DNA from 3 places in the Dechloromonas sp. A34 genome. Region 3 is predicted to be linked to each of the others. Evidence: predicted binding sites of a transcription regulator. Region 3 holds the regulator's gene; each other region holds the start of a gene.
The links. The regulator HrcA, encoded in region 3, represses chaperone genes, less so after heat shock. The targets are predictions, from matches to a motif close to TNTTAGCACTCNNNGNCNNNGAGTGCTAANA.
Positions count from the first base shown of each region.

Region 1: NQE15_RS05325 (co-chaperone GroES) is a predicted target of HrcA. The motif match lies at 6,908-6,938, and genes of this name have one in related genera.
Region 2: rpoH (RNA polymerase sigma factor RpoH) is a predicted target of HrcA. The motif match lies at 8,411-8,441, and genes of this name have one in related genera.

Region 1 covers NZ_CP102486.1:1,054,552-1,065,266, reverse strand. Annotated here, with positions in the region: gene NQE15_RS05360 (hypothetical protein) at 1-67, opposite strand, end outside; tRNA gene NQE15_RS05355 (tRNA-Phe) at 35-110, opposite strand; gene NQE15_RS05350 (sensor histidine kinase N-terminal domain-containing protein) at 193-1,623, opposite strand; gene NQE15_RS05345 (response regulator transcription factor) at 1,678-2,349, opposite strand; gene NQE15_RS05340 (cation acetate symporter) at 2,671-4,350, opposite strand; gene NQE15_RS05335 (DUF485 domain-containing protein) at 4,352-4,603, opposite strand; gene groL (chaperonin GroEL) at 4,840-6,492, opposite strand; gene NQE15_RS05325 (co-chaperone GroES) at 6,532-6,822, opposite strand; gene pflA (pyruvate formate-lyase-activating protein) at 7,078-7,860, opposite strand; tRNA gene NQE15_RS05315 (tRNA-Arg) at 8,228-8,304, opposite strand; gene NQE15_RS05310 (C40 family peptidase) at 8,362-8,856, opposite strand; gene NQE15_RS05305 (NAD-dependent succinate-semialdehyde dehydrogenase) at 8,920-10,374, shown strand; gene mtgA (monofunctional biosynthetic peptidoglycan transglycosylase) at 10,426-10,715, shown strand, end outside.
Region 2 covers NZ_CP102486.1:4,511,736-4,522,450, forward strand. Annotated here, with positions in the region: gene ntrB (nitrate ABC transporter permease) at 1-505, opposite strand, end outside; gene NQE15_RS22470 (CmpA/NrtA family ABC transporter substrate-binding protein) at 583-1,956, opposite strand; gene NQE15_RS22475 (DJ-1/PfpI family protein) at 1,978-2,643, opposite strand; gene NQE15_RS22480 (response regulator transcription factor) at 2,777-3,418, opposite strand; gene NQE15_RS22485 (PAS domain-containing sensor histidine kinase) at 3,427-4,590, opposite strand; gene NQE15_RS22490 (PAS domain S-box protein) at 4,931-8,329, shown strand; gene rpoH (RNA polymerase sigma factor RpoH) at 8,474-9,334, shown strand; gene napH (quinol dehydrogenase ferredoxin subunit NapH) at 9,384-10,259, opposite strand; gene napG (ferredoxin-type protein NapG) at 10,256-10,715, opposite strand, start outside.
Region 3 covers NZ_CP102486.1:1,713,218-1,723,932, forward strand. Annotated here, with positions in the region: gene trxC (thioredoxin TrxC) at 1-276, opposite strand, end outside; gene hemH (ferrochelatase) at 328-1,431, opposite strand; gene hrcA (heat-inducible transcriptional repressor HrcA) at 1,432-2,460, opposite strand; gene NQE15_RS08680 (NAD kinase) at 2,527-3,438, shown strand; gene recN (DNA repair protein RecN) at 3,438-5,129, shown strand; gene NQE15_RS08690 (putative metalloprotease CJM1_0395 family protein) at 5,159-5,659, shown strand; gene NQE15_RS08695 (TMEM165/GDT1 family protein) at 5,656-6,252, opposite strand; gene fur (ferric iron uptake transcriptional regulator) at 6,267-6,710, opposite strand; gene NQE15_RS08705 (outer membrane protein assembly factor BamE) at 6,806-7,288, shown strand; gene dapB (4-hydroxy-tetrahydrodipicolinate reductase) at 7,292-8,098, shown strand; gene NQE15_RS08715 (PAS domain-containing hybrid sensor histidine kinase/response regulator) at 8,104-10,428, shown strand; gene NQE15_RS08720 (Hpt domain-containing protein) at 10,367-10,651, shown strand.

The DNA of each region.
Region 1 (10,715 bases), 660 kb from region 3:
TTGGCGTTTTTCCTTGAAATTCAAGGATATATTCTGGTGGCCAATCGCGGAATCGAACCACGGACACGCGGATTTTCAATCCGCTGCTCTACCAACTGAGCTAATTGGCCAAAAGGAGGGCGCATTATAGCGATGTCGACACCACTCCGCAACAGGATTGAGACATAAAGAGGCATTCCGGCGGAAAGTCACTCATGGACCGATCGGCGGCGACTGCCGATAGAGCTCGGAATAGTCGTCCGGCGGCGGCGGTGGCGGCGGCGGTGGCCGCCAGGCGGCGAAAACGACCCGCGCCACCGCCCCCTGGCCGCGCGGATTGGGGTGCAGACTGGCCTTCGAGTCGTGCTGCATGGCAATTTCCTGAACGATGGCGAGACCGAGACCGCTGCCCTCGGTGGTCGCATCATCGACGCGATAGAAACGCTCGAAGACCAGTTCGGACTGCTCTTCGGTAATCCCGACCCCGTCATCCTCGACCTCGAAGACGACGGTCGCCGCATTGGCCAGTATCCGGCAGGTCACGTGCCCCCCCGGCGGGGTATAGCGCAGCCCGTTGTCGATCAGGTTCTTGGCCAGCTCGCGGAGCAGGAAGGCATTACCGGTGATCATCGCCGGCCCCTCCGATTCGTAGCCAAGGTCGATGCCTTTTTCGATCGCGACCATCACCCACCCCTCGATCACTTCGCGGATCAACAGCGCGAGATCGAGCGGTTCGTGTTTCTGTTGCGCCGGTTCGCTACCGCCTTCGGTGCGGGCCAAAGTCAGCAACTGGTTGACCAGGCGGCCGGCGCGATCGACGCCGGTGGCGATCTGGCGCAGGGCATGGCGCAAGGCTTCCGGGTCGCGCTCGCGAATGGCGAACTGGGCCTGGGTTTTCAGGCCGGTCAGCGGCGTCCGCATCTGGTGCGCGGCATCGGCGACGAAACGCTGCTGCGCTTCGACGTTCTTCTTCATCCGCTCGAGCATTTCGTTGAAGGCCTCGACCAGCGGCTCCAACTCCTCCGGTACGCGGCGCGTGGCAATTGGCGAGAGATCGCCGGGATCACGCGTCTCGATGGTCTTGCGCAGACGGGTCAGCGGCCGCAAACCACGCGAGAGGCCGAACCAGACGAGCATGACGGCGAGCGGAATGATGATGAACTGCGGCAGGATGACACTGGCGACGATCTTGTTGGCCAGCTGGTTGCGTTTCTCGGTGGTCTCGGCGACCTCGACGACGACCCAGGCCGCTTTCGGCAACTGTGGCTCCGCAAGATAGGTGTAAGCGAAACGCAGGTCCTGACCATTGAACTCGGCGTCACGCAGATAGATTTCGCCAGGAATGACTTCCTTTTCCACAAATTGTTCCGGAATCGGGAGATCGCGGTCGCCGGCGAGGAACTTGCCGTCGCGGGTCACGACATGGAAATAGACGCTATCGGTTTCATCGGCGCGGAGCAGCGCCCGGGCCGATGCCGGAAGGGTGAGCAGCGGTTTGCCATTGACCAGCTTGACCTGGCGGGCGATCGCCGCGACATGCTCGCGCAGGGCTTGGTCGTAGGGAAAGTTCGCTACGTTGTTGGCGAAATAGTGGGTAAAAGCAATGCTCAGCGGCCAGACAAAAAGCAGGGGGCCAGCATCCAATCGAGAATTTCGCCAAATAGCGAACGCTCGGTTTCGGAAGAAGGTGAGGACAGACTACTCGCCTTGCGGTCGTTCAAGGCAATAACCCAGGCCGCGCACGGTGGCAATCTTCACGCCCCCCGGCTCCAGCTTCTTGCGCAGACGGTGCACATAGACTTCGATGGCATTGTGACTAACCTCTTCACCCCAGCCACACAAATGGTCGACCAGTTGATCCTTGCTGACCAGACGCCCCATGCGGGCAAGCAGGATTTCGAGCAGCCCGATCTCACGTGCCGAAAGATCGAGGGGCTGCCCCTGGATCTGCGCCACCCGACCGACCTGATCATAGGTCAGCAAGCCGCACAGAATGGTTGGCGTAGTTCCGGCCGAGCGCCGGGTCAGGGCGCGAACCCGTGCTTCCAGTTCGGCCAGCTCGAAGGGCTTGACCATGTAGTCGTCGGCCCCGAGATCCAGCCCTTTGACGCGGTCGCCGGTGCCATCGAGCGCGGTCAGGATCAGCACCGGGGTTTGCGAACTGCGGGAACGCAGGCGCTTGAGGACCTCGAGCCCAGGCAATTTCGGCAGGCCGAGATCGAGGATCAGCAAGTCGTAAGAAACCGTCATCAGGGCAGTGTCGGCCTCCAGGCCGTTCGGTGCCCAGTCGACGGCATATCCTGCCTGACGCAGTGAACGGGCCAGTCCATCAGCAATGATGGCGTCGTCTTCAGCGATGAGAATGCGCATTTATCGGATTATCCAAGCGACGTAAGATTTTTGTAAGCCTGCTGCAATATCCTGCGCGGGCTGTTCTCCTTTTATGGTCTTTGGAGTCCATGGCGTCAGCCGGGACTCAGGGGGTCGCCCGATCCTGCACTGGGCAACCCCCTACCGTTTTTTCCCCTCAAGTCCGCTAGTCTAACAAATAAAACCCACTGCAATTTCCGCAGTGCACCAGCACGTCCACGATTCCGGAAGGCTGATGCTCAGGGAATCAAATCACCAAACACGTAGACGAAAAAAAGCCCAGGTCGAAACCCGGGCTTTTTTGCGACGGTGTTTTGTCGATTAGTGGCCAGAGGCGCCGGAGGCACCCAGACCGGTTTCCGAGCGCAGTTGCTGCGACGGGTACAGAGCACGTTCCTTCTTGGCCTGTTCGGAGTTGTCCAGGATGGACACCAGCCAGATGGTCACGAAGGCAGCGGTCATCGAGAAGATGGCAGCCGAGTTGTACGGGAACCAGGCGGAGCCCTTCGGGTTGCCGATAACTGCTTCCCAGACGCTGGCAGAACCAATCGTCAGGATCACGGCAGAAGCCAGACCGACGAAGCCGCCGACGACAGCGCCCTTGGTCGTGCAGTTCTTCCACAGCACGGACATGAAGAGCACCGGGAAGTTGGAGGAGCAGGCGATAACGAAGGCCAGCATCACCATGTAGGCGACGTTTTCCTTCTCGAAGGCGATACCGAGAACCACAGCCAGGACACCCAGACAGACGGTCGTGATCTTGGAGACGCGCAATTCCTGTTCGGAAGAGCAGCCTTTGTTGAACACGGAAGCGTACAGGTCATGGGACACGGCAGAAGCGCCGGACAGAGTCAGACCAGCAACCACAGCCAGAATCGTTGCGAAAGCCACGGCCGAGATGAAGCCGAGGAACAAGTCACCACCGACAGCCTTGGCCAGATGCACAGCAGCCATGTTGCCGCCGCCCTTCAGACCCTTGGCCAGTTCGCCGCCGACGTAGAAGTCGCCCGGATTCTGAACCAGGTTGGTGATGGCGCCGAAACCGATGATGAAGGTCAGGATGTAGAAGTAACCGATCCAGGTGGTCGCCCAGGCAACCGACTTGCGGGCTTCCTTGGCGTTCGGCACGGTGAAGAAGCGCATCAGGATGTGCGGCAGACCAGCGGTACCGAACATCAGGGCCATACCGACGGAGATAGCAGAGATCGGATCCTTGATCAGGGCGCCCGGCGACATCAGAGCATCACCCTTGGAGTGCACTTCAACAGCCTTGGTGAACAGCGCTTCCGGCGAGAAGCCGAATTGCAGCAGAACCGAGACTGCCATGAAGGTGGCACCGCCGAGGAGCATGCAGGCCTTGATGATCTGCACCCAGGTGGTTGCCGTCATGCCGCCGAACAGCACGTACATCATCATCACGGAACCGACCAGGATTTCGGCGTAGAGGTATTCCATGCCGAAAAGCACCTTGATCAGCTGACCGGCACCGACCATCTGCGCAATCATGTAGAAGGCAACGATGACCAGAGAAGCGGAAGCCGCGAAGATGCGGACCGGGGTCTGGGCGAAACGATAGGAAGCCACGTCAGCGAACGTGAACTTGCCCAGGTTGCGCAGACGCTCGGCCATCAGGAAGGTGATGACCGGCCAGCCGACCAGCCAGCCGATCGAGAAGATCAGGCCGTCGAAGCCGTTGGCGAAAACGAGACCGGAAATACCCAGGAAGGACGCGGCAGACATGTAGTCGCCGGCAATTGCCAGGCCGTTCTGGAAGCCGGTGATACCACCGCCGCCGGTGTAGAAGTCGGCAGCCGACTTGGTCTTGGAAGCAGCCCACTTGGTGATGTAGAGCGTTCCGCCGACGAAGATGGCAAACATGACGATGGCCGTCCAGTTGGTGGCCTGCTTTTGGGTATTGCCAAGGTCGGCACCAGCGGCGATGGCGCCACCGGCAACGGCCAGCGCCAGGAGACCGGCGAGGATTTTGGTGAATTTATTCATCTTACTTCTGTGCCTCCTTGATCAGGGCTTCGTTGATCGAATCGAACTCGGTGTTGGCCCGACGAACGTAGATCCAGGTCAGCAGGATGGTGAAGACGATGACCGCGACGCCGATCGGCACGCCGACACTCATCGTGTAACCCTCGCCGATCTTCTTGGCCAGGAATTCCTTGTCGAAAGCGACCAGCAGGATAAAGCCGTAGTAAGCGGCGGCACTGACGATGGCCATGATGATGGAGTACTTGCTGCGCATGGCAACAAACTCCAGGAATTTCGGGTTTGCTGTAACCCTATCCAAAACGTTTTGCATTGATTTGCTCCTCAGACTTTGTGTTTATAGAGGCATTGCTGCGGAGCGTAATTTAGAGAGGCGTTCTTACAAGCAACTTACAGAGCGTTACAAAAGGTTTAATGATTTCCTTGATCTGCAATAAAAAAGCCCCGCACGAGGCGGGGCTTTTTACTGACAGTGCAGCTGGAAGGCGGGAATTACATCCCCATGCCGCCCATGCCGCCCATACCGCCCATGCCGCTCATGTCGGGCATGCCGCCGGCCGGCTTGTCTTCAGCCAGTTCGGCAACCATGCACTCGGTGGTCAGCATCAGGCCGGCCACGGAGGCGGCGTTCTGCAGAGCGGTGCGGGTGACCTTGGTCGGATCCAGCACGCCCATTTCGACCATGTCGCCGTACTCGCCGGTGGAAGCGTTGTAACCGTAGTTACCCTTGCCACGCTGGACCTTGTCGACCACGACAGACGGCTCGTCACCGGCATTGGCGACGATTTCACGGAGCGGCTGCTCCATGGCGCGCAGGACGATCTTGATACCGGCGTCCTGGTCGTGGTTGTCACCCTTGAGCTTGCCAACGGCAGCACGGGCGCGGATCAGGGCAACGCCGCCGCCGGCGACGATGCCTTCTTCCACGGCAGCGCGGGTAGCGTGCAGGGCGTCTTCAACGCGGGCCTTCTTTTCCTTCATTTCGACTTCGGTGGCAGCACCAACCTTGATCACGGCAACGCCGCCAGCCAGCTTGGCCACACGTTCCTGGAGCTTTTCCTTGTCGTAATCGGAGGTCGCTTCCTCGATCTGGACGCGGATCTGCTTGACGCGGGCTTCGATGGCAGCAGCTTCGCCGGCGCCGTCGATGATCGTGGTGTTTTCCTTGGCGACTTCGATACGCTTGGCCTGGCCCAGATCCTTCAGGACAGCCTTTTCCAGCGTCAGGCCGGTTTCCTCGGCAATCACGGTGCCGCCGGTCAGGATGGCGATGTCTTCCAACATGGCCTTGCGACGGTCGCCGAAGCCCGGGGCCTTGACGGCAACGGTCTTCAGGATGCCGCGGATGTTGTTCACGACCAGGGTTGCCAGGGCTTCGCCATCGACATCTTCAGCGATGATCAGCAGCGGACGGCCGGCCTTGGCGACTTGTTCCAGAATCGGCAGCAGGTCGCGGATGTTGGAGATCTTCTTGTCGAAGAGCAGGACGAACGGGTTTTCGAGCAGGGCTTGCTGCTTGTCGCCGTTGTTGATGAAGTACGGGGACAGGTAGCCGCGGTCGAACTGCATGCCTTCGACGACGTCGAGTTCGTTGGCCAGGGACTTGCCGTCTTCAACGGTGATGACGCCTTCTTTGCCGACCTTTTCCATGGCATTAGCGATGATTTCGCCGATGTCGGAATCGGAGTTGGCGGAGATTGAACCAACCTGGGCGATTTCCTTGGTGGTCGTACAGGGCTTCGAGAAAGCCTGCAGTTCGGCGATGGTAGCGACGACTGCCTTGTCGATGCCGCGCTTCAGGTCCATCGGGTTCATGCCGGCGGCAACGAACTTCATGCCTTCGCGGACGATCGACTGGGCCAGCACGGTGGCGGTAGTGGTGCCGTCACCGGCGATGTCGGAGGTCTTGGAAGCGACTTCCTTAACCATCTGGGCGCCCATGTTGGCGAACTTGTCCTTCAGTTCGATTTCCTTGGCGACGGAAACGCCGTCCTTGGTGACGGTCGGGCCGCCGAAGGAGCGCTCGAGCACGACATTGCGGCCCTTGGGACCGAGGGTGACCTTGACCGCATCAGCCAGGATGTTGATGCCTTCGACCATGCGTGCACGGGCGGAATCACCGAATTTGACTTCTTTAGCTGCCATTTATTTCTCCTGAATTCTGTAAGTTAGTAGACGCGGCGCTTAAGCAACCAGCACGCCCATGATGTCTTCTTCACGCATGACCAGGACTTCCTGGCCATCGACCTTGACAGCCTGGCCGGCATACTTGCCGAACAGGACACGGTCGCCAACCTTGACGTCCGGCGCGTTCAGCTTGCCGCTGTCGTCACGCTTGCCCGGGCCGACGGCCAGAACTTCGCCCTGATCCGGCTTTTCGCCAGCGGAATCGGGGATGACGATGCCGGAAGCGGTGGTACGCTCGGCTTCAACGCGCTTGACGATCACTCGGTCGTGCAAAGGACGGATATTCATAGAGCTGACTCCTGATATTGAGTTTCAACATGGTGGAAATTGGCCGGTTAGCGCTTTGCACTTCCCGGGATCGGAGCGGGCGGCGAATTAGCACTCGTCTCCGTTGAGTGCTAATAATAGGGGCGGCACTTGGCGATTTCAAGTCTCAGCGATGAAATTTTCAGTTCGATATATTTCGGCGCACACCACCGAACTCGGGCAAGGCCCTTTAACGGCCACCCTGCAAGCTCCGAAAGCAGCATGCGCTGCCGAGCCTCAAACCACCGCCAGGCCTTCGGCGCGAAACAGATTGCGCACCTGCTCGAGCAATTCCTCCGCTGGCGGCTTGATGCCTGCCAACCGATAGTCCAGGCCGCGATCGCGCCACTTGTGCTCGCCCTGCTTGCCAAAGGGCAAAACTTCGACGCGTTCGATATTTCCCAACTGTGCCGCAAATTTGGCCAGGCGCCCGACATCCTCAAGGTCGTCGGTTACCCCCGGAACCAGCACGAACCTAAGCCATACTGCCTTGTTCAAGGCGGCCAGGACGTTGGCAAAGCGGAGCGTTGGTTCGAGTTCGACACCTGTCAGATCGCGATAGCGCTCCTCCGAAATCGTTTTGATATCGAGCAGCACAAGATCGACTTCGGCCAGCAATTCGTCGTCGGCAAAGTCACCAAAGTAACCCGAGGTATCCAGCGCGGTGTGCAAGCCCATCGCCTTGCAACCTTGCAGGATGGTTTTGCAGAACTTGGCCTGCATCAACGGTTCGCCGCCGCTCAAGGTAACGCCCCCGCGCCCTCGCAACACCCCTTTGCGCCGCGCAATGTCGGCCAGCACATCGGTCACCAGCGCCGGGGCACCTTCGTGCCGGAACCAGGTGTCCGGCGAATGGCAATACTGACAACGGAGCGGGCAACCGGACAGGGTCAGCACGTAGCGGATACCCGGCCCCTGAGAAACACAGAAGGCTTCGGTGGCGTGCACCCAGCCCTCGAGATCCCCGGACTCTGCCCACGACGGAGGCACGGCAACGGGTTGAGAATCAGCAAGCTGCATGGCAAAGTCGTTCGTCCTCGCCAGCCCTCGGATGCCGGGCCGACAGGGATTTTCGGAGCAATCGGTTAAGGGGGTGAAATACATACGCAGACTCGAAATACCAATTCGTTATAGCCAACTACAAGATGCTTTGCGCAGCGCTCGCCGAGGTAGACCATTTTTCTGACAAAACGCTCAGCGCGACAACCAGAAAGAGCTTCCGAGCGCGTTGAGACTAGCAACCGCCTGTACATGCGGCCATTGCCCCCCGGGAATCGGGCTGGCAAAAGCCGCCATGAAACGATGCTGTTGGCTACCGCACCGGACATAACATCCGGAAATAAAAATGGGCACTTTCATGGCGAAAGTGCCCAGCTTCATCTGTGTTTGGCGCGCCCGAGACGATTCGAACGTCCGACCCCTGCCTTCGGAGGGCAGTACTCTATCCAGCTGAGCTACGGGCGCTTGGGAGGCCGCATTCTACCCTCAGCCGGGACTGGCGTCCATGGCGATCCCGAAAGCTTAGTCGAAGAAGGTACGGGCCGCCTCGAAACGCTGCGCGTAGTAGCGGTCGTTCAAATGGTCGATGCGCACCTTGCCGTTGGTCGACGGAGCGTGGATAAAGCGGGCGTCGCCGAGATAGATGCCGACATGCGAGTAGGCCCGGTTGCGGGTATTGAAAAATACCAGATCGCCCGGTCGCAAAGCGGCGCGTCCGATCGGCCGGCCATTGCGCGCGATGTCGGCGGCACTGCCCTGCACCTTCAGACCGGCGACCTTGCCATAGATATAGCTGACCATGCCGCTGCAATCGAGACCGGCTTCCGGGTTCTTGCCACCGAATTTGTAGTCGGTATCGATCAGGCCCAGGGCGTAGAGCGCCACCTCGTTGCCTTTCTCGCTGACCGTCGCCGGGGCATGCGCTATAGTTTCCGCCGGCGGCCGGGTTGCCGGGCCGCTACAGGCCGCCAGCAACAAGGCCGCGAAGGAAATGGGGATCAGAACCGAAAGTCGCATTTAGTTAAAGTGTTTTCATCGAACAATTCGCAACTTACCGTTTTTTCGAGATTTTTCAAGACCATGAATCTACAGAACAGGCAATTGCTGCGCACCGCCAACCTGATTGGCGGGCAATGGATCGCGGCCGACGACAAGGCCGTACTGGCGGTACTCGACCCGGCCACCGGCGATTTACTGGCCGAAGTCCCGCGCTGCGGCGCCGCCGAAACCCGGCGCGCCATCGCGGCAGCCGAGGCGGCCTGGCCGGCCTGGCGGGCGCTGACCGCCAAACAGCGCGGCCAGTTGCTGCTGACCTGGTTCAAGCTGATTCTCGACAACGCCGACGATCTCGCCCAATTGATCACCGCCGAAGGCGGCAAGCCGCTGGCCGAGGCTCGCGGCGAAGTGATTTACGGCGCCTCCTTCGTCGAATGGTTCGCCGAGGAAGGCAAGCGCACTTACGGTGAAAGCATCCCCAGCCCGACCGCCGACAAGCGCCTGGTGGTCATCAAGCAGCCGATCGGCGTCTGCGCCGCGATCACGCCGTGGAATTTCCCGCTCGCGATGATCACCCGCAAGGTGGCCCCGGCGCTCGCCGCCGGCTGCCCGGTGGTCGTCAAGCCGGCCGAGGCGACGCCATTAACCGCGCTGGCCCTGGCCGCCCTGGCCGAACAGGCAGGATTCCCGGCCGGCGTCTTCAACGTCGTGACCGGCAACCCGCAGGCCATCGGCGGCGAACTGACCGCCAGCCCGATCGTCCGCAAGCTCTCCTTCACCGGTTCGACCGCCGTCGGCCGCCTGCTGATGGCGCAGAGCGCTCCGACTGTCAAAAAGCTGTCACTCGAACTGGGCGGCAACGCCCCCTTCATCGTCTTCGACGACGCCGATGTCGATGCCGCAGTCGATGGCGCGATCACCGCCAAGTACCGCAACACCGGCCAGACCTGCGTCTGCGCCAACCGCTTCCTGGTGCAGTCGGGCATCTACGAGGAATTCGCTGCCAAGCTGGCCGAAAAGAGCCGCAGCCTCAAGGTCGGCCCCGGCACCGAGGCCGGTGTCACCCAGGGGCCGCTGATCAACGCCGCCGGCCTGGCCAAGGTCGAGGCCCATGTCGCCGATGCACTGAGCAAGGGCGCCCGCGTGCTCAGCGGCGGCGCCCGCCACGCCCTGGGTGGCAACTTCTACCAGCCGACCGTGCTGGCCGATGTCACGACCGAGATGAAGGTGGCGCGCGAGGAAACCTTCGGTCCGGTCGCCCCGCTCTTCCGCTTCGACACCGAGCAGCAGGCCATCGCGATGGCCAACGATACCGAATTCGGCTTGGCCGCCTATTTCTTCAGCCGCGACATCGGCCGCTGCTGGCGAGTCAGCGAGGCGCTGGAATACGGCATGGTCGGCATCAATACCGGCCTGATTTCGAACGAGGTCGCCCCCTTCGGCGGCATCAAGCAGTCCGGCATCGGGCGCGAAGGTTCGGCCTACGGCATTGAGGAATACCTGGAAGTCAAATACCTCTGCTTCGACATCAATGGCTAGTGCCTGCCTTTGTCCTTGTGGTACTAGGCGGCCGGCGCCCCAGTTGTCCCGATGAGAATCGTCGGCCACTACGTCAAATGGGCCCTGCTCGGCCTGCTCGGGCTTTTTCTCGCCTGGCAGCTCTGGCTGCTCGGCTGGGTGCTGTTCTGGGGCTGGGGCAACCCGGGCACGACGCGCTTCATGGAAATCCGCCTCGGCGAGTTACGAGAAAAGAAACCGGATGCCCAGTTGAAGAAACAGTGGGTACCCTACGAGCGGATTTCCATCCACCTGAAACGCGCCATCGTCGCGGCCGAAGACGCCAAGTTCGTCGATCATGAAGGCTTCGACTGGGAAGGCAT
Region 2 (10,715 bases), 2.0 Mb from region 3:
GCCGCACTTCCAGCGTGCGGGCGACGTTGAGCCAGTCCTTGCGGACATTGGCGACGCCAAACGCGGTGTTGATCAGCATCGGCCACACCGAACAGATGAAGATCACGAAGATGCCGGAGAGGTCGGAGTCCTTGATCGTGTACAGCGCCAGCGGCATCCAGGCGAGCGGCGAAATCGGCTTGAGCACCTGGATGAAGGGATCGAGCGCCCGGTGCAGCAGCGGCGACATGCCGATGACGAAACCGAGCGGCAGCGCGACCAGAATGGCCAGCACAAAACCCATGCCGACGCGGCCGAGCGAATGGCCGAGCTGGATGGCGATGCCCTTGTCGTTCGGCCCGTTGTCCTTGAACGGATCGGACAGATGGGTAACGATGGCCTTGCCGATTTCCTGCGGCGGCGGGAACCCCCGGACTTGGCGGCGCCCTTGCCCATCAGCGCCGCATATTCGTCCTGCGCCACGGCTTGCTGCACGCTCTCCTTCGGCTGCGTGGCAACAAACCACACGCCGATGAAGAAGGCGAACAGCACGACCGACAGCAGCAGGCTCTTCCAGTGCTCGTTTTTCATGACGGGCTTTCGTCAGCTCTTCTTGATGGCGAAGGAATTGACGTAGGCCTCGGCCTTCATCGGGTCGAACTCCTTGCCCATGACCTTGAACTTGGCGTAGCTCTCCTTGGGCGACGGCATGCCGATCTCGGCCATGTGCTTGCGGGCATCGGTGATCAGATACACCTTCTCGGCAATGTCCTTGTAGTTCACATCGCCCTTGATGTAACCCCAGCGCTTCATCTGGCTGAGGATCCACACCGCCATCGAATACCACGGGAAGGGGTCGAAGTCGGCCCGCGTCGGCACGTTCTGCACGCTGCCCAGGCCGTCGGCGAACTTGCCGGTGAGCACCTGTTCGAGCACGGTTTTCGGCTGGTTCATGTAGGCCGCCGGGGCCAGCACTTCGGCCATGATCGGGCGGTTCTTCGGGTCGCGCGCCATCTTGGCGGCAGTCAGGATGGCGCGGTAGAGCGCGGCGAAGGTGTTGGGGTTCTGCTTGACGAAATCAGCCGGCACGCCGAAGGAACAGCACGGGTGGCCATCCCAGATTTCCTTGGAGAGGATGTGGATGAAGCCGACCTCGTCATAGACCGCGCGCTGGTTGAAGGGGTCGGGGCCGAGATAGCCGTCGAGGTTGCCGGCGCGCAGGTTGGCGACCATTTCCGGCGGCGGCACGACGCGGATCTGGATGTCCTTGTCGGGGTCCAGGCCATGCTCGGCGACGTAGTAGCGGAGCAGGAAGTTGTGCATCGAGTATTCGAAGGGCACGGCGAACTTGAAGCCCTTCCATTGCCGGGGATCACGCTTGTCCTTGTGCTTGACGTGCAGGGTGATCGCCTGGCCGTTGGTGTTCTGGATGGTAGCGACGTTGAGCGGCATCGGGTTGGAGCCGATCCCCATGCTCATCGCGAGCGGCATCGGGGCCAGCATGTGCGAGGCGTCGTACTCGCGGTTGATCACCTTGTCGCGGATCAGCGCCCAGCCGGCGGTCTTGATCATCTGCACGTTCAGGCCCTGGGCCTTGTAGAAGCCCAACGGGTCGGCCATCAGCAGCGGGCTGGCGCAGGTGATGGGAATGAAGCCGATCTTCAGGTCCTTCTTTTCCAGCGGCCCCTTGTCCTGCGCCATGGCTTCCAGCGCGCCAAGCGGGAAGAAGCTGGAGAGCGCGGCCAGGGCGGTCGAACGGCCGACGGCCCGGAGGAAACGGCGGCGTTCGCCGTCATCCGGGAAGACGGCGCGCATGATCGCCGATTCGATGGTCCGCCGGTTCAGCGATTCCTCGCCAGCCGCCACCGGCAGATCGGTGGCATGGGCGGCATCGTGTTCGGCCTGCGAATGATGCTTGCCGCAGGAACAGCTGCCGAGACTGACAGCGTCGTGGAATGGGTCCTTGAATGCAGACATGGCGATCTCCTTCTTCAATGATCAGGATTGGGCTTCGTTGAATTCGATGTCGTGCCGGTACAGCTCGTAGGCACGGTGGTATTCCATGACGCGGGCGACGTCGCCGATGAAGGCCTCGTCGTAGCCGGCCCGGCGCAGCAGATGAAAGCCCATCTCCATGCCGGAGGCGATGCCACCGGCGGTGACGATGCGCCCGGCATCGACGACGCGGGCCCGGCTGACCCGGCAGGCCGGGGCGATCTCGGCCAGGCGATCGATCGGCGTCTTGCCCATGTGAGAGGCTTCGAGGCGGTCCGGCTCCTTGCGGTTGGTCGCCGGCAGGCCGTCGAGCAGGCCCATCCGGGCGTAGATCCAGGAGCCGGTGCACACGCTGGTCAGCAGGCAGTCTTCGGGGAGTTGGCGGATGTAGCGGTGCAGGTTGGCGTTGTTCATCTCCTGCCGCGTGCCGTAGCCGCCGGGAATCAGGAAGGCATCCATTGCCGGCTGGTCGGCAAAGCTGTAATTGGGGATCACCGTGAAGCCGGCCTGGTTCTGCACCGGGCGCATCGATTCGGCGATCAGGAAGGTATCGAGTTCCGGATCGAGCCGCCGGGCTACCGAAATGACGCCGGCCGGCGCCGCGTAATCGACGATTTCGGCGTCCTTGAAAACATAGATGCCCAGCCTGAAACCCTGCTTGCGTGTCATCGAACGACTCCCGGTGATGAAAATTCGGGCGGTCTGGCCGTTGGCTACGGTCAGTCGCCTGTCGGGAGCAATAATCGCCAGACGGCGGCGTGTGGTGAATCACGACTGCCGTGATTCGCGTGTAGTGGAATCACTACACGCTGATCAGGCGATGGCGGGCGGCGTAGGCGAAGAGGTCGGCCGGGTTGTGCAGGCCGAGTTTCTCGAAAATGCGGGCGCGGTAGGTCGAGATGGTGTTGGCCGACAGTGACAGCTGCTGGGCGATCTGCACGCTGCTGCGGCCCTGGGCCAGCATCTGCAGGACCTGGAATTCGCGGTTGGAAAGCGCCTCGTGCGGCGGCTTCTCGTCGCCCGGACCGCCGCGGACGTTCTGCGCCAGCAGTTCGGCGAGCACCGGCGTCACGTAAAGCCCGCCACCGGCTACCTTGGCGATAGCGGCGAACAGGATGTCCGGGCTGCACCCCTTGTTCAGGTAGGCGTGGGCACCGCCCCGGATGGCGCGCAGGGCGAACTGGTTTTCCGGGTACACCGACAGCATGATGACTCCGAGGCGCGGGAACTCGCCGTGCAGGGTCTTCAGGACGTCCAGCCCGTCGCGCTCGCCGAGCGCGATGTCGAGCAGCACGACATCGACCGCCGTCGAGCGCAGGATGCGCAAGGCCGCCGGGCCGTCTTCGGCTTCGTGGATGGCGCCGATGGCCGGCGATTCGGAAAGGATCTGCCGCAGGCCGCGGCGAATGATCATGTGGTCGTCGACGATGAGGATCGTGGTCATGGCGTTTCTCAGGCGAAGACGCCCGGCAGGCGCAGCACGACGCGGGTGCCGGCGCCGGGGCTGCTGACGATGTTCAGGCTGCCGCCCAGGGCCAGCGTCCGTTCGCGCATGCCGAGCAGGCCGAAGGAAGTCGGCTGGCCGGGGACCCGCATGCCCTGGCCATCGTCGGTAACGGTGAGCAGCAGATCGCGATGCTCGGCACGGGCCTCGAACTCGACCCGGCTGGCCATGGCATGGCGGCTGACGTTGGTCAGCACCTCCTGGGCGATGCGATAGAGCGCGATCTCGGCATCGCGTCCGAGGCGGCAACGTTCGACTTCCGGGGTGCAGTCGAAGCTGCAGCGCAGGCCGCTGCGCTTCTGGAAATCGAGCAGCAGGCTTTCCAGCGCCGCCCACAGCCCGAGATGGTCGAGAACGCCCGGGCGCAGATCGTTCAGGATGCGGCGCACGGCCTCCATTGCGTGGTGGCTGATCTCGAGCATGCCGTCCAGCTTGTCGCGCAGGGCAGGGTCATCGCCCAGGCGCTGCCGCAACCAGGTCGATTCCAGTTGCAGGGCGGTCAGCGAGGCCCCGAGGTCGTCGTGAATATCGCGGGCGATGTGCCGGCGCTCCTCTTCACGGATGGTATTCAGGTGGGCCGACAGGCGGCGCAGCGCTTCGTGCGACTGGCGCAAGCCGTCATGGGCGGCGGTCAGCTCGGCGGTGCGTTCGCGGACTCTTTTTTCCAGCTGGTCGTGGGCTTCCTGCAACAGCCTTGCGGTGCGCTTGCGTTCGGTGATGTCGTTGAAAGTGACGACGGCACCGACCACCGTTTCGCCGTCGCGAATCGGGTAGGAGGCGTATTCAGCAGGGAAGCTGCTGCCATCACGCCGCCACAGCACCTCGCCATCGACCCGGATGCCCCGGCCTTCGCGAAAGGCCCGGTAGATCTGGCATTCGTGCACCGGCATCAGCGTTTGGTCAGCATGCGAGTGGTGGATCAGGTAGTGCATCGAGCGCCCGAGCACCTCGTCCGGCGTGTAACCGACCAGCGCGGCACCGGCTTCGTTGATAAAGATGCAGCGCCCCTTCAAGTCAATACCGTAGATGCCTTCGCCAGTCGACTCGAGGATCATCTCCAATTGACGACGCCAGGCCGCGTGATGCGAAAGGTTGTGCAGATCGGCGAACATGACTTTGCTGACGAAAGGGAAGCAGCAGCCATGCAATCATGGTGCCATGGCCAATGACCTGCCAGCACTGCAACGTTGCAGGCTGTGAAAATTCAAACAAAACTCGGTCTACCCGTTTCGCACCTTGCCACCGGCCGGTCGGTAAACTGATTGCATATACCTAAATCATGGACAGGCGCACCACGCCGGTGCAAAGTGCACGATATTGGTGCGTTTGCAGGATGCCAGGTTGGCACAGTTTTACCGGGCAGCCGGTTTTTGCGATGCCCGCGCCAGTCAATTCACTCGACATTAGCCTCGAACCGAGCACCGATCCGCATTTGCGTCCATGACCACAGCCATGACCTCTTCCCCCCACGTCAGACGCGCGAGTGGCCCCCGCTCAGCGTGGGTGCGTTTCGTACTTCCCCTGCTCGCTCTTTCGCTGCTTCTCGGCCTCATCGGTGCCGTCGGCTACGCTTACTTGAGCGAAGAAGTTCGCCGCGAGACCCATCGCACCCTAACGGTAATCGCCGAGCAGAAAAGGCAACACCTCGAGAACTCGCTGGCCGAGACCCGGATTGATGCGGAATTGTATTTTTCCGGCCACTCACCGATGGCAGCGCTCTTCCGGCAATGGCTCGATGGCGAACGACGCGAGACGGCGCTGCTCGAACGGATGCGGCAGCGCATGGAAGAGGTCGTCCACGGGCGGGCCTGGGCGGGGCTTGCGGTCACCGACGCTACAGGCCGCTCGGCCTTCGTCGTCGGCGATGCCGACATCGGTGCCCATGCCGCCTTGGCCAGGGAAATTATCCAGCGGCCGCGCACCGAATTTGTCGAACTCCACATCAATGCCCATGGCAAACCACAATACGGTCTACTGGTGCCAATCGGCGGCTCGGGAGAGATTCCGCTCGGCGTGGCCCTATTGACCTTCAGCGCCGACCAATCCCTGTTTCCTCTGGTCGAATCTTGGCCGGTCCCGACCCGGAGCGCTGAGACTTACCTGGTCCGGCGGGACGGTGACGATGTTCGCTTTCTGACGCCCCTGCGCTTCCAGCCGGATACGGCACAGGCCTTGATCCGCCCCTTGAATTCACCCGAAATGCCCGCCGCCAGGGCTGCACGCGGCGAACGCGGCATTCTCGCGGGCGGCCGCGATTACCGCGGCATTCCCGTACTGGCCTACGTCGCGGCGGTCGCCGGCACCTCGTGGCTGATGATCGCCGAAATCGACGAGGCCGAGGCCTATGCCGGTATCCAGACGATTGCCTGGGCCACCGGCCTGGTCATCGGGCTCGGATGCCTGCTCGTGTACTCCGCCGGCTACCAGTTGTGGCGCCGCGACCGGCAAGGCATGGAACTGCGAGCGCTTCAGGCCCAACAGGCGGCCGAGGCGCGCTTCCGCGTCGTCTTCGAGCAAGCGCCGCTCGGCGTGGCCTTGTTCGATGCCAAGAGCGGTCGAATCAGCGAAGCCAATCAACGATTCTCGGACATCGTCGGCCTGCCGGCCGACAAACTGGCCGGGCTCGACCCGATGGGCATCACGCATCCGGACGATATTCAGGAAAGCACCACGAAGCTCGCGCAACTCAAGGCGCGTGAAATCTCCGGCTATCACCTTGCCAAACGCTACCTTCGCCCGGATGGCAGCGAGGTGTGGATCAGTGCGACCTGCGCGCCGGTCACGGTGGACGGCGAGGAGTCGCCCCGCTATCTGGCCATTGTCGAAGACATCACGGCCCGCCGGCAGATCGAGGAGCGCCTGCGGATCAGCGAGGAGCGGCACCGCCTGCTCGCCGACAATGCCATCGACGTGATCCTGACGATGGATCTGGACGGGCGCTTTTCCTATGTCAGCCCGTCCGTTGAAAAGCTGCGGGGCTTCACGGCCGAAGAAGCGATGCAGCAATCCTTGGCCGAGGCCCTGACGCCCGACTCGCTGGTCATCGCCGAAGGCTATTTCGCCCAATTGCGCACCTGTGCGAAGGCCGGACGGCGGCTGCCATCGTTTAGAACCGAGCTTGAGCATCGTTGCAAGGACGGATCAGCCGTTTGGACCGAAGTCTCCGCCAGCCCACTGCTCAGCACGGAAGGCCAGCTCGTTGAAATTCTCGGCGTCGTCCGCGACATCAGCGAGCGTAAGCGCTACGAGCAGGAGCTACGGCAGGTTTACGAGGCGGCCGAGGCGGCGAACGCTGCCAAGAGCGAATTTCTGGCCCACATGAGCCATGAGATCCGGACACCGATGAATGCCGTGCTCGGCCTGGCGCAGGTCCTCGAGCGCGAACCACTCGCCGCCAATCAGCGCGAGATGGTCGAGCGCATCCGAACCGCCGGCCAATCGCTGCTCGCCATTCTCAATGACATCCTGGACTTGTCGAAGATCGAAGCCGGTCAGCTACGCATCGAGCCGCGGCCATTCCAACTAGGCACGCTTCTGGCCAATCTTGATAGCCTGATGGGCCAGGCCGCACGCGGCAAAGGGGTGGCCCTACGCACCGAGGCACCATTGCCCTCGATCGGGCCTCTGCTGGGCGATGGACTGCGCCTGGAACAGGTGTTATTCAACCTGGCCGGCAATGCCATCAAATTCACCGAACGGGGCGAGGTAGCGGTCATCGTCAAGCTCGTCGACAGCACGGAAACCTCCCTGCGACTGCGCTTCGAGGTCTGCGACACCGGTTGCGGCATCGAGCCCGAGGCGCTGGCCCGACTGTTTACCCCCTTCACCCAGGCCGACGCCGGGATCGCGCGTCGCTTCGGAGGCACCGGACTCGGACTCTCGATCAGCAAGCGCCTGGTCGAGCTGATGGGCGGCGGCATCGGGGCGGAAAGCCGGGTCGGTCTCGGCAGTACGTTCTGGTTCGAGCTGCCGTTCGCCAGGGCCGGCGAGATGGAGACGGTTGTCGCTTCCTCGCCGCCAGCCGGGCCGCGCCTGGCTGGTGCGCACGTGCTGGTGGTGGACGACAGCGCGATGAACCGCGACCTGGTCCAGCGCGCCCTTCTGCTCGAGGGGGCGACGGCGACGCTGGCGGCCGACGGCCAGCAGGCCGTCCTGCTGCTCAAGGCCCGGCCCGAAGCATTCGATGCGGTGCTGATGGACGTCCAGATGCCGGTGATGGATGGACTGACCGCGACCCGGACGATTCGCGGCGAACTCGGCCTGGCCAACCTGCCCATCATTGCCTTCACGGCCGGCGTCCGCGACGAACAGCAAAAGGCGGCGCGGGGGGCCGGCGCCAACGACGTGCTGGCCAAGCCCATGGACCTCGATCAGATGGCCGTTCTGCTGATGAACTGGGTAAAGCCTTGCTTCGCCGAGGATGCCGCGCCGTCCCTCCACAAAGGCATTGCGTCAGAGTCAGCCCCGCAGATTACGGGCATATCCGATGAATTCCCCGACATCGCAGGCATTGATCGCGAACGGGCAGTCAAGCGCCTGGGCGGTGATCGCGAGATGTTCCTGAGCCTGCTTCAGATGTTCTGCGATGACAACGGCGATGCGGCGGATCGGGCGGGGCGGGAACTGCTCGACGGCGACAGCGAGGCCGCTGCGCGGCGGATGCATACGCTGGGTAGCAATGCCGGATTCATCTGTGCGCTGGGCCTGATGGAATCGGCCAAGCGGCTTGAGACGGCTATCGAGCAGGATGCATCGGATATCCATGCGCAACTGTCGGCAATCGCCCTGGAGATCAGCGGACTCGTCGAAGCCAGCGCCTCATGGCGCCAAACTGCCCAGACGTTGTACTAAGGCCAGGCCGCCTCTGATTCCGACAGAGTTTTCGACTTTAATTGTCAGGAACAACAACCAATACCGAGAAACTTTTTATGGGCTTAGCACTCTTAGGCAGCGAGTGCTAAAATAATTTCAGCTATTGAAGGAGAACCCAACGCTATGACCCACGCCCTGGCTTACCCCATCCCCTCGGCCGTCGGTAACATCGATGCCTACATCCAGGCAGCGAACCGTTATCCGATCCTGTCCGAGAGTGAGGAAATCCGGCTGGCCGAGCGTTTCCACAACGAAGGCGATGTGGAAGCGGCGCGTCAGCTCGTCCTTTCGCACCTGCGCCTGGTGATCTCGATCGCCCGCGGTTACCTCGGTTACGGCCTGCCGCATGCCGATCTGATCCAGGAAGGCAACATCGGCCTGATGAAGGCGGTGAAGCGTTTCGACCCGGCGCGCGGCGTGCGTCTGGTTTCCTTCGCCATGCACTGGATCAAGGCCGAGATTCACGAATACATCCTGAAGAACTGGCGGCTGGTCAAGGTCGCGACGACCAAGGCCCAGCGCAAGCTGTTCTTCAACCTGCGCAGCCTGAAGAACGATTACGAAGGCGTCGATACGCTGTCCGGCACGCAGTCGGCCGAAGTCGCAGCCCGCCTCGGCGTCAAGCAGGCTGAAGTGATCGAGATGGAAACCCGCCTGACCGGTCGCGATCTGGCGCTCGAAGGCAACCCGGACGATGGCGACGAGGCCTTTGCGCCGATCGATTACCTGGCCGATTCGCGTTACGAGCCGACCCGCGTCATCGAAAGCAAGGCGGTTGCCCGCCTGGCCGACGAAGGTCTGCAGGAAGCGCTGGCCACGCTCGACCCGCGCAGTCGCCGGATCATCGAAACGCGCTGGCTGCACGATGGCGAAGCCGCCACCCTGCATGAACTGGCCGACGAGTTCAGCGTCTCAGCCGAGCGCATCCGGCAGATCGAGGTCAAGGCGCTGCAAAAGATGCGCGGCGTGCTGGCGCCGGCCTGAGTTCGCCGGAAACTGGATTTAAAAGGAGAGGAGCCGCGGCTCCTCTCCTTCATTGTGGCAGGCGAGTCGAAGGCGGGTTGTGGAAGCGCAGGCCAAAAGTGAAGACCTCCTTCGAACAGACATCGATGCAGCGCCCGCAATTAGTGCAGTTGGCGGCCAGGATGACAGGCCCGACGCCTTTGTCCTCGCCCTTGAGGGCCGGCCGGATGACCTGCGGCTCGGGGCAGACCTCGAAGCAGTCCATGCAGTCGTTGCAGGCGGCGCGGGCCGGCGCCGCGACACGCAGCGGGCTCCAGCGGCCGAGCAGGCTGTAGAAGGCGCCGACCGGGCAGAGATGGCCGCACCAGCCGCGGCTCATCACGAAGAGATCGAACAGGAAGACGCTCAGCACCACCATCCAGGCCGCGCCGAGGCCGAAGATCAGGCCGCGATGCAGCATCGAGACCGGGTTGATCAACTCCCAGAGCACCGTGCCGGTCAGCGCCGAGCCGACCAGGGTCATGCCGAGGATCCAGTAGCGGGTGGCGCGCCCCAGATGGACGCTGCCCTTGATGCCGAGACGGCCACGCAGCCAGCCGGCGGCATCGGTCACCAGATTGACCGGGCAGACCCAGCTGCAATAGACCCGGCCGCCGACCAGCAGGTAGAAGGCGAGCACGATGGCGACCCCGATCAAGCCAAGGCTTTCGGGCAGGTGACCGGTCATCGCCGACTGCAGCACGACATAGGGGTCGGTCAGCGGCAGGAAGCTCAGAGTGTAGCTGTAGGCGAGATTGCCCTTGACCAACCAGACCCCGGCCAGCGGGCCGAGCATGAAAAGGGCGAGGATGGCGAATTGCGACAGGCGGCGCAGGATCAGCCAGCGGTGGGCGCGCAGCCAGCCCTTGCTGGCGACGGCCTCGGCTCCGGTGCGGTGCTCACTCATGGCTTGCCTCCGAGGCCGGGCGGCAGGCTGGGAATGGCCCCCGCCTCGCTGCCGGGCAGGCCGCGGGCTGGCGCGGTGTTGCCGCTGGCCGGGTCATAGTGGCCGGGCAGGCTGGCCCCTTCGGGCATGCGGTCGGGGAGATCCATCATCTTCGATTCGTCGATCAGCGAGTGGCCAGCCTTCTTCTGCTCGTCCCAGCCGATGCGGTAGTGCTTGCCGAGCTCGCCCTTGGCCAGCTTGGGCGGCAGGACGCGAATGGCTGCTTCTTCGAGCACGCAGGATTTCTCGCACTTGCCGCAGCCGGTGCAATGCTCGGAATGCACGGTCGGCAGGAACATGGCGTGCCGCCCGGTGCGTTGGTTGGGCTGCATGTCGAGGGTGATCGCCTTGTCAATCACCGGGCAGACGCGATAGCAGACGTCGCAGCGCAGGCCGAGGAAATTGAGGCAAGTCTCG
Region 3 (10,715 bases):
CAGCCTGACCCGCGGCTCGAGATCGATGGCCGCCTGGTGGAAATTGGGCGCCATCGTTCGGCAGGGGCCGCACCACGGCGCCCAGAAATCGACGACCACCGGCAGGTCGTTGCGCCCGATCTGGCGTTCGAAATTGGCGGCCGTCAGTTCCAGCGGTTCGCCGACGAACAGCGCCTGACTGCATTGCCCACACTTCGGGCTTTCATTCAAACGGGCATTGGGCAGGCGGTTGACTGCATTGCAGTGCGGACAGACGACGTGCAGGCTTTCACTCATGGCGAACCCCAAATATTAGGTTGTTCTGATGTTTGTGCTGCCGGCGGAATTTCAAGTCCGGGCGCCCCATTTCAAGGCTTCCCGCACCGTAAGCTCAAGTGCGTTGGGGTCGGCGGGCGTCCGGGTCGGCCAGCCGGCCAAGTGGCTTTCGACCATATCGGCCAGCGCCTTGATCCAGGCATCGTCCTCGTTGAGCGCCGGGATGTAGTGATATTCCTTGCCGCCGGCTGTCAGAAAGTCGTCGCGGCCTTCCTGGGCGATTTCCTCGAGTGTTTCCAGACAGTCGGCGACGAAGCCCGGGCAGATCACGTCGACCCGCCGAACCCTCTTCTTCCCCCATTCATGCAGCGTCGGGGCGGTATAGGGCTGCAGCCATTCGGCCTTGCCGAAGCGCGACTGGAAACAGATCTGGTAGCGGTCGGCGCCGAGATTCAGGCGCTCGGCCAGCAGGCGGCCGGTCTTGTGGCATTCGCAGAAATAGGGGTCGCCGAGGTCCAGGCTGCGCTTGGGTAGGCCGTGGAAGCTGATCAACAGGCGGTCGTCGTTGCCCAGTGCGCCGACTTTCTGCCAGTGCCGGCGCACCGATTGTTCGAGCGCGGCCAGGTAGCCATCGTCGTCGTGGAAATTGCGGACGAAGCGCATTTCCGGCTGGTTGCGCAATTGCAGCAGCCATTTGGCCGCTTCATCGACGACGGTGGCGGTGGTACTCGACGAGTAGTGCGGGTACATCGGCACAAGCAGGATGCGGCTGGCGCCGGCGGCCTTCAGGCGCCCGAGTACCTCCGGGACCGAGGGCGAACCGTAGCGCATCGCTAAGGTCACGGTGACCTGATGACCACGCTGGCCAAGCAACCCCTTGAGCAGCTTCGCCTGGCGTTCGGTATGGACGCGCAGCGGCGAACCTTCGGGCAGCCATACGCTGGCGTACTTGGCGGCCGATTTCTTGGGGCGGACGTTGAGGATGATGCCGTTGAGGATCAGCCACCAGATCGGCTTGGGAATCTCGACGACGCGCGGATCGGATAGAAATTCACGCAGATAGCGCTTCAGGGCCGGTGCAGTCGGTGCCTCCGGGGTGCCCAGGTTGACCAGCACGATGGCGGTGGACGAGGGTGTGCCATGCCGGTACGGCGGTTCGGGCAGAAAGCGGGGCATTTATTTTTCCGGGTTGTAGGAGAGGGCGCTGGACAGCAGGCGGGCGGTGATGTCGACAATCGGGATCACCCGTTCATAGGCCATGCGGGTCGGTCCGATGACGCCGACCGAACCGACGATCTGGCCATCGACAGAATAGGGGGCGGTAATGACGCTGCATTCGTCGAGGGTGGCGATGCCGGATTCGCCGCCGATGAAGATGCGCACCCCCTCGGCCCGGTGGGAAACGTCGAGCAGGCCCATCAGGCTCGAGCGTTGCTCAAAGAGATCGAACAGTTCGCGCAGGCGTTTCATGTTCGACGACAGTTCTTCGACGTCGAGCAGGTTCCGTTCGCCGGAAATCACATAGGGCGTCGCATTTTCGGTCAGTGCGGCATCGCCAGCGGCCAGTGCCTGTTCCATTAGCGGTTTGATGTCTTCGCGCAGCTGCATGATTTCGCTGGCCAGGCGCTGCCGTATCTGCTCGAAATCGAGGCCGGCAAAATTCTGCGTCAGATAATTCGCGGCGCTGACCAGTTCGGAGGGCGAGTAGGCCTTGTCGGTATTCAGGATGCGGTTCTGCACATCGCCATCGGTGGTGACGATAATCAGCAGGATGCGCTTTTCCGACAGGCTGAGAAATTCGATCTGGCGAATGCGACTGCTTGCCCGGCGCGGCGCGATGACGACGCCGGCGAAGTGAGTCAGGCTGGATAGCAGTTGCGAGGCGCTGGAAATGATCTGGTTCGACGGCCGACCTTGCAAGGCCTCTTCCATGGCACCCATCTGGCGGGCTTCGAGCGTTTGCACGGTGAGCAGGCTGTCGACGAACAGCCGATAGCCGCGCGCCGTCGGGATGCGCCCGGCCGAGGTGTGCGGGCTGGCGACAAAGCCGGCTTCCTCGAGATCGGCCATCACGTTGCGGATGGTGGCCGGCGACAGATCGAGGCCGGAAAACTTGGACAGGGCACGCGAGCCGACCGGCTGACCATCCGCGATGTAATGTTCAACCAGCGCTTTGAGAAGGGTGCGTGAGCGTTCGTCCAGCATGGCAGGGCATTGTACAAAAATCCGCGGGCGGCGCGGCAACGCAATTTTTATGCAAGAATTCGGGACATGAACAGAGGCTTCGCTTCCCATCGCTCACCGAAGACCATCGCCCTGGTCGGCAAATACCATAGCCCGGAAATTGCCGAGTCCTTGCGTCGTCTGGCCGAATACCTGCACGAGCGGGGTATTTCGGTCTTCATCGAACGGGAGACCGCCGAGCATATCGGGCGCATCGTCGATCTGGCGCGCTGGGTGACCTGCGGCTTCAACGACATCGGGGCTCATGCCGATCTCGCCATCGTGCTCGGTGGCGACGGCACCATGCTCAACGCGGCGCGCCGTCTGGCCCGCTATTGCGTGCCGCTGGTCGGGGTCAATCAGGGGCGGCTCGGCTTCATGACCGACATTGCCCGCGACGACATGCTGACCTGCATGGACGATCTGCTCGATGGCCGTTTCATCGAGGAAACGCGGATGCTGCTCTCGGCCGAGGTGCTTCGCGACGGCAAGGAAATCGCCACCAATCTGGCGCTCAACGATGTCGTCGTCGACAAGGGGGCGATCGGCCGGATGATCGAGTTCGAACTCTTCATCGACGGCGAATTCATCTACAACCTTCGTTCGGACGGCCTGATCGTCTCGACGCCGACCGGGTCTACCGCCTACTCGATGTCGGCCGGTGGCCCGATTACGCATCCGACCCTGGGCGGTATCGGGCTCGTGCCGCTCTGCCCGCATGCCCTGACCAACCGGCCGATCATCGTCAATGACAGCGCCGACATCGAACTGCGCATCGCCAATGCCGACGACCCGCGCGTGCACTTCGACGGCCAGGTGACGCTCGACCTCGAGCGCGACGATTGCGTCCGCCTGCGCCGTTCCGAATACGCCATCTGCTTCCTGCATCCGCCGGGTTACAGCTATTTCGCCATGCTCCGCCAGAAGCTCCAGTGGAGTGAACGGCCCAAAGGTCCCTGATGTTGCGTCACCTGACCATCCGCGATTTCGTCATTGTCGACCGGCTGGAGCTGGAGTTTGCCACCGGTTTCGGCGCCCTGACCGGGGAAACCGGTGCCGGCAAGTCGATCCTGATTGATGCCTTGGCCCTGGCCCTCGGCGAGCGGGCCGATGCCGGCGTCGTGCGTTCTGGCTGCGACAAGGCGGAAGTTGCGGCCACCTTCGAGGTCGCCGCCCTGCCGCAGGTCGGCGAATGGTTGGCCGCCAACGATCTCGAAGGCGACGGCGAATTGCTGCTGCGCCGCGTGGTCGATGCCGGCGGTCGTTCGCGGGCCTATATCAACGGCTCACCGGCGACGGTTCAGCAATTACGCGAAGTCAGCGACTGGCTGGTCGATATCCACGGCCAGCATGCCCATCAATCCTTGCTGCGCGCCGATGCCCAGCGCCAATTGCTCGACGCCCATGCCGGCCTTGGCGGGCAGGCTGCTCAGGTGGCGGCGGCCTTCCGCGCCTGGCGGGAGGTCGAGGCTTTGTTGCGTACGGCCAGCGAAGGCGCGGATGCGCTGGTGCGCGAGCGTGAACAGCTGGAATGGCAGGTCCGCGAGCTGGAAACGCTGGCCTTCTCGGCCGACGAATGGGCCGGGCTGGAAGTCGAGCATCGTCGTTTAGGACATGCCACCAGTTTGATCGAGGGGGCGCAGTTCGCGCTGGCCGTGCTGGCCGACGACGACGCGGCCTGCGAGCGGCAGATCGATAGCGTTGGCGCACGGCTCGATTCGCTGTCCGAGTACGATCCGGCCTTGCAGGAAGTCGCGGCGCTGGTGCAATCGGTGCAGGCCGAACTCTCCGAAGCGGTATCGACGCTGCGCCGCTATACCGACCGGGTAGACCTCGATCCGGCGCGCCTCGGTGAAATCGACCGCCGGATGGAAGCTGTGCTCGGCGCCGCCCGCAAGTATCGGATGCAGCCGGACGGCTTGCCTGAACTGCTCAAAGGCTGGCAGCAACGGCTGGCGGTGCTCGATGCCTCGACCGATCTGGCCGCCCTCGAAACCCGGGTTGCCGCCGCCCGCGACGATTACATGACTAAGGCGCAGGCGCTTTCGGCCGGGCGTCGACAGACGGCAGAGGCGATGGGCCTGGCGGTCAGCGAAATCATGCGCCAGTTGGCGCTGTCCTCCGGGCGCTTCGAAATCGCCCTGCTGCCCGCCGAGAATGGTGCCGTCTACGGCCTGGAGCAGGTCGAATTCCGTATTGCTGGCCTGGCCGGCAACGAGGCCAAGCCGCTGTCCAAGGTCGCCTCCGGCGGCGAATTGTCGCGGATCAGCCTGGCCATCCAGGTGCTGACCTCGCGCTCGGCCAGCGTACCGACGCTGATCTTCGACGAAGTGGATGTCGGCATCGGCGGTGGTGTTGCCGAAATCGTCGGTCGCCTGCTCAACGAACTGGGAAGCGAACGCCAGGTGTTGTGCGTGACGCATTTGCCGCAAGTGGCGGCGCAGGCCGACTGGCAGTGGCAGGTCAGCAAGGCGACGCGCGATGGTGCGACGCTGAGCTCGATCCGGCCGCTCGATCAGGATGGCCGTGTCCGGGAAGTTGCTCGCATGCTGGGCGGCGTCGATATCACCGAGATAACCCTGCAGCATGCCGGCGAGTTGCTGGGGTCAAGAAGCAAAAAAGTCAAAAATCAGGCGTCCAGCCCACTATAGTCAGAGCGGGCTTCCATTGTTGACGGGTCATGATCGGGGCGGTCGGCAGCAACTCCTCTGTTTCTTATTCCGCGGCGCAGAGCAATGCTTTGACGCCCGAGCAGCAGCGCCAGGTCGCGGCGCTCCGGGTAACCGATCGCCAGGTCAAATCGCACGAGCAGGCCCACATGGCGGCCGGAGCGGGACTGGTTCGGGGCGGTAGTTACGAGTATCAGTCCGGGCCCGACAACAAGCGCTATGCCGTTGCCGGCGAGGTTTCGATCGATGTTTCGCCGGGCCGAACGCCGGATGAAACGATCGCCAGGGCCCAGCAGATCAGGGCCGCCGCGCTGGCGCCGGCCGATCCGTCAACGCAGGACCGGCGGGTTGCGGCTACGGCCGGGCAGATGGAAATGCAGGCGCGCGCTGAAATGGCGCAGCAGCCCGATGATGTGTCGGCGAGCGAGGAGCCGGTCAACAGTGCAATTGCCGCCTACCGACAGATAGCCGCGGCACAACCGGGATCAAGCAGTTTTCAGGCGCAGGCCTAAAGCAGGCGGGAAAGTGCGTAGGCTGCCAGCGCCAGGAAGAACAGGCCGCTGATGCGATGAATCCAGAGCAGCGGCAGCTTGTGCAAGAACTTGCGGCCGGCCATGACGCCGAGGATCGAAGTGCAACTCAGGGCCAGCGTGGCGCCCAGCCAGACGGCAGCCATTTCGGTCGTGCTGCCCATGCCAGCTACCGCAATCTGCGTCTTGTCACCAAATTCGGCCAGGAAAATCAGCAGGAAGGTCGTGGCGAAAATGCCGTGGCCGGGCTTTTCCTCGACATCTTCGTCCTCGTCTTCTTCCTGGTAGCGCAAGGCACTGACGCCGAAAACGGCAAACAGCAGCGCCACGGCCACCGTCACTACCCACTCTGGTAGCCAGGCGGCGACTGCGGCTCCGAACAAGACGGCCAGCAGATTGAGAACGGCAAAAGCGGCAATGGCGCCGAGTACGACCGGCAAACCGCGATGACGGGCGGCCAGCGTCATGCAGACGAGCTGGCTCTTGTCACCGAATTCGGCCAGGGCAATCAGCAAAAAAGTGGCACCTGCCGAGGAGAACCAGTTCCCCAGCGCCACGGAAGTTAGATTAGACATCGAAAAACAGCGGCTCAGACTTTGCGGTCCGGGTTGTCGCGATGCGGGCAATCTGTCTTCAGGCACTGGGCGTAGAGATAGAGCGCGTGATCCTGAATGGCGAAACCACGTTCCTTGGCGATGGCATTCTGTCGCTTTTCGATTTCTGGATCGTAGAACTCCTCGACCCGGCCGCAGTCGATGCAGACCAAGTGGTCGTGGTGCTTGCCGCGGTTGATCTCGAATACCGCCTTGCCCGATTCGAAGAAATGGCGTTCAAGCAGTCCGGCCTGTTCGAACTGGGTGAGCACGCGATAGACGGTGGCTAGGCCGATATCCATGTGTTCCGCGATCAGCATGCGATAGACGTCTTCGGCAGTCATGTGCCGGAGGGTGCTCTTCTCGAAAAGCTCAAGAATTTTCAGGCGCGGAAAGGTGGCTTTCAGGCCCATGTTCTTGAGGCTTTGGGGGTCGCTCATATGCTGTAATTCCAGGGAGTGTTGGCGCAGGCCGATTGGGGATTTCGGGTATGATATACCGCTTCAAAGCCGTTTGAGAAACTCCGGAATCCCGCATGCTCCGCACCCGCCCATTGTTTTTTGCAGCCATTTTTACGCTGCTGGCCGCTTGTTCGACCAAGCCGAGCTTCATTAACGAATACAAGATCGATGTCCAGCAGGGCAATGTGCTGAGCCAGGAAATGGTGGCTCAACTCAAACCCGGCCAAACGCGTGACCAGGTGCGTTTTCTGCTCGGTACGCCGCTGATTGCGGATATGTTTCATCTGCAGCGCTGGGACTACGTCTATCGCTACCAGAATGGCCGGACTGGCCAGGTTGAGGTCCGCAGGTTTGCTGTTTTCTTCAATTCCGACGGCCGCCTGGAGCGCGTGAACGGGGATGTTGCGGTCGCCGATACCGGCGAATTGAACATGCCGACCGCCAGAAGCCGTCTGGTCGACCTCGGGACCTTGTCGGGCGAGGCGGCCGACAAGCCGCTGCCGCCGCGCGAGGAACCGGGTTACTTCCGCCGTTTCATGGACATGTTGGGGTTTTAGGCTATGAGCAAGACACGCATTGGCATCGTCGGTGCCAGCGGCCGCATGGGTCGCATGTTGATCGAGGCTGTGCTCAAGGATGAGCAGGTCGTGCTCGGGGGGGCTTTTGATCAGCCGGGTAGCCCGGCGATCGGCAAATCCGCCGGCGAACTGGTTGGTCTGGCCGCAGATGTTTTGGTTTCCGATGATCTGGTCGGCGGACTGAAAGGAATCGACTGCCTGATCGACTTCACGCGCCCGCAGGGAACCTTGCACCATCTCGAGCTCTGCCGCCAGGCCGGGGTCGGCATCATCATCGGGACCACCGGTTTCGAGGCGGAGGGCAAAGCAGCGATCACCGCCGCCGCCCAGGATATTCCCGTCGTCTTCGCGCCGAACATGGCGGTCGGCGTCAATCTGGTCTTCAAGCTGCTCGATACCGCAGCCCGCATCCTGAATCAGGGTTACGACATCGAAATCGTCGAGGCCCACCATCGCATGAAGATCGACGCGCCGTCCGGGACGGCCCTGCGCATGGGCGAGGTGGTGGCCAACGCCCTGGAGCGCGACCTCAAGGAATGCGCGGTCTATGGCCGCGAAGGCGTGACCGGTGAACGCGACCCGTCGACCATCGGTTTTGCCACGGTCCGGGGCGGTGATATCGTCGGCGACCACACCGTGATGTTCTGCGGCCTCGGTGAACGCGTCGAAGTGACCCACAAGGCGAGCAGCCGGATGCCTTACGCCCTGGGTAGCCTGCGCGCAGCCCGCTTCATCGCCGGTCGCCAGAGCGGTCTGTTCGACATGCAGGACGTCCTCGGCCTGCGCTAGAGGCCATGAAATCCCGCCTGCTGACTCGTCAACTTCAGGAAGTTTTTGGTGGCGATGGCGAGCCGCAGTTCAGGCAGTTGGTCGAGGCGGCTCGCGCCGCCCAGCAAACGGAACTGGTCCAGGGGCTGGAGAAGTTGCTGGGTCAGGTCGATTCGGCTTATGGCGCTTATGTCGGCCTGAACAACTGGCAGGGCATGCTGTCGGGCGATGCCCTGGCGGACTGGAATCTGCGTAGCGGGACCATCGAATCCGGTCGGCATTGGAAAGAGATGCTCGGCTATGGCTCCGATGAGCTGGACAATACGATTGCCCACTGGCAGCGGCTGGTTCATCCGGAAGATCTGCGGGCGCTCCTGGCGCGCATGGCGGCCCAGGCGCAGAGCAAGGAACATTATTTTCAGGCCGAGTGCCGGCTCAAGGCGCGCGACGGCCAGTGGCGATGGTTCCTGCTGCGCGGCGCGGTGGCGGCATGCGATGCCGACGGCGAGCCGCTCCGCCTGTTGCTCTTGCAGCGCGATATCAGTGAGGTCAAGGCCGTCGAGGCGGCGCTGATTTCCGCAAAGGAGGCGGCCGAGGCTGCCAACAAGGCGCGTGGCGCCTTCCTCGCCAACATGAGCCACGAGATTCGGACGCCGATGAACGGCATCATCGGGATGACCGAACTGGCGCTCGATACCGAGCTCGATGCCGAGCAGCGGCATTATCTGAAGACCGTCAAGTCCTCGGCCGAGGCGTTGCTGACGATCGTCAACGACATCCTCGATTTCTCCAAGATCGAGGCCGGTAAGGTCCGCTTCGAGAGCATTCCCTTTTTGATCCACGATGCCTTGCTGGAGTCGATTCGGGTGCTTGCCGTCAGCGCCCACAAAAAAAGCCTGGAGCTGATCGCCGATATCCGGCCGGAGGTGCCGCAACGGGTGGTCGGCGATCCGACACGTTTGCGTCAGGTGATCATCAATCTGGTCGGTAATGCCATCAAGTTCACGGAACGGGGCGAGGTTGCGCTTGAGGTGGTCGTCGATCAACAGACCGACGGCTCGGTCTTTCTTCGTTTCTCGATCCGGGATACCGGGATCGGTATCCCGCCTGAAAAGCAGCAGGCAATTTTCGAGGCATTTTCACAAGCCGATGTGTCGACAACTCGGCGTTTTGGTGGCACGGGCCTCGGCCTGGCGATCAGCGCGCGTCTGGTGCAATTGATGGATGGCCGGATCTGGCTGGAGAGCGCGCCAGGGGTCGGGTCCGTATTCCACTTCACGATCAGGTTTGGCACCGATTCCGAGATTCGCCCGCGGCCAGTGCCTGACGCCAGATTTCGTGGTCGCCGCGCGCTGGTCATCGAAGACAACGCCACGGCTGGGCAGGGGCTGGTTGAAATGCTGGAACGGCTCGGTGTCCAGACGGCACTGGTCGCCGATGGCGGGGCCGCGGAGGCTGCCATCGAGCGGACTCGCGCAGTCGACTTCTCTTATGACTATATTTTTGTCGATGCCAAAATGGATGCCCCGGCCGGCTTTGCGCTCGCCGAAGGGTGGCGTAACGGTGCGCGGGGCGAGCGTCTGGTCGTCATGCTGACGACGGAGAATCAGCGACAGGATCTCGCCCGTCTGCGCGAAATTGGCGTCTCGGCCCATCTAGTCAAACCAATCGGGGCTGATGATCTGGCCGATGCGCTGGGATTGGCGGAGGGGGGCGACGTGGGCGGGCTGAGTCTCGCGCCGTTCGACCTTGATGTACAGCAACCGGATTCGGGGCGGAATTTGCGGATCCTGCTGGTCGAGGACAATCCGGTGAATCAGGAACTCGCCGTGCGCCTTCTGGAACGCAGTTCTCATCATGTCGTGGTGGCCAACAATGGCGCGGAGGCTGTTGAGCTGTTCGACAGTGGCCAATTCGACGTCATTCTGATGGGTATGCAGATGCCCGTGATGGGGGGTATCGAGGCTACCGAGGCCATCCGCTCGCGCGAAATGCGGCGCAGTTGGGTGGTGTCCAGCGAGTTTCGACAGGTCTACATCATCGCGATGACGGCCAATGTCATGGCTAGTGATCGAGAGCGGTGTCTGGAAGCCGGGATGAACGATTATCTGGCCAAGCCGCTACGGCCGGAGCAGCTCTGTGCGGCGCTGGCGCGCTCCTGCGAGGCATCCGGGGGTGGCCAGCTGCTGGATGCCGACTTGTCGCCGCTCCCGGCAGGGGGGGCGGCTCGATCTGAAGGCGGCGCTGCACAACATTGGCGATGTCGAACTTTTCGCGACGATGGCCAGCATGCTGCTCGCGGAGTGGGGCGATCACCTCAATCGGCTAAATCAGGCGCTGGCCGCGGCTGATTCCCAAGCGTTGCGAATCCACGCCCACACCCTAAAAAGTCTGCTCGCGATGTTTCATGCAGAACTGGCCAGGCGTCAGGCGATGGCGCTCGAGAATGCGGCCATGGTGGAGGGGCGGGTTGACTGGCCGGCCTGTCAGCGTCTGTATGGCGAGCTGGCGGACGAGATGGAGCGGATTCACCCGCTCCTGAAGCAGTTTGTCGATACCCGTGTAATCCCTTGAATTTGCCTGAAAAGCTAGTTTTCGGCTAGAATAGGAAGGTTAAAAAAGCACAAGCGGGGAGGCG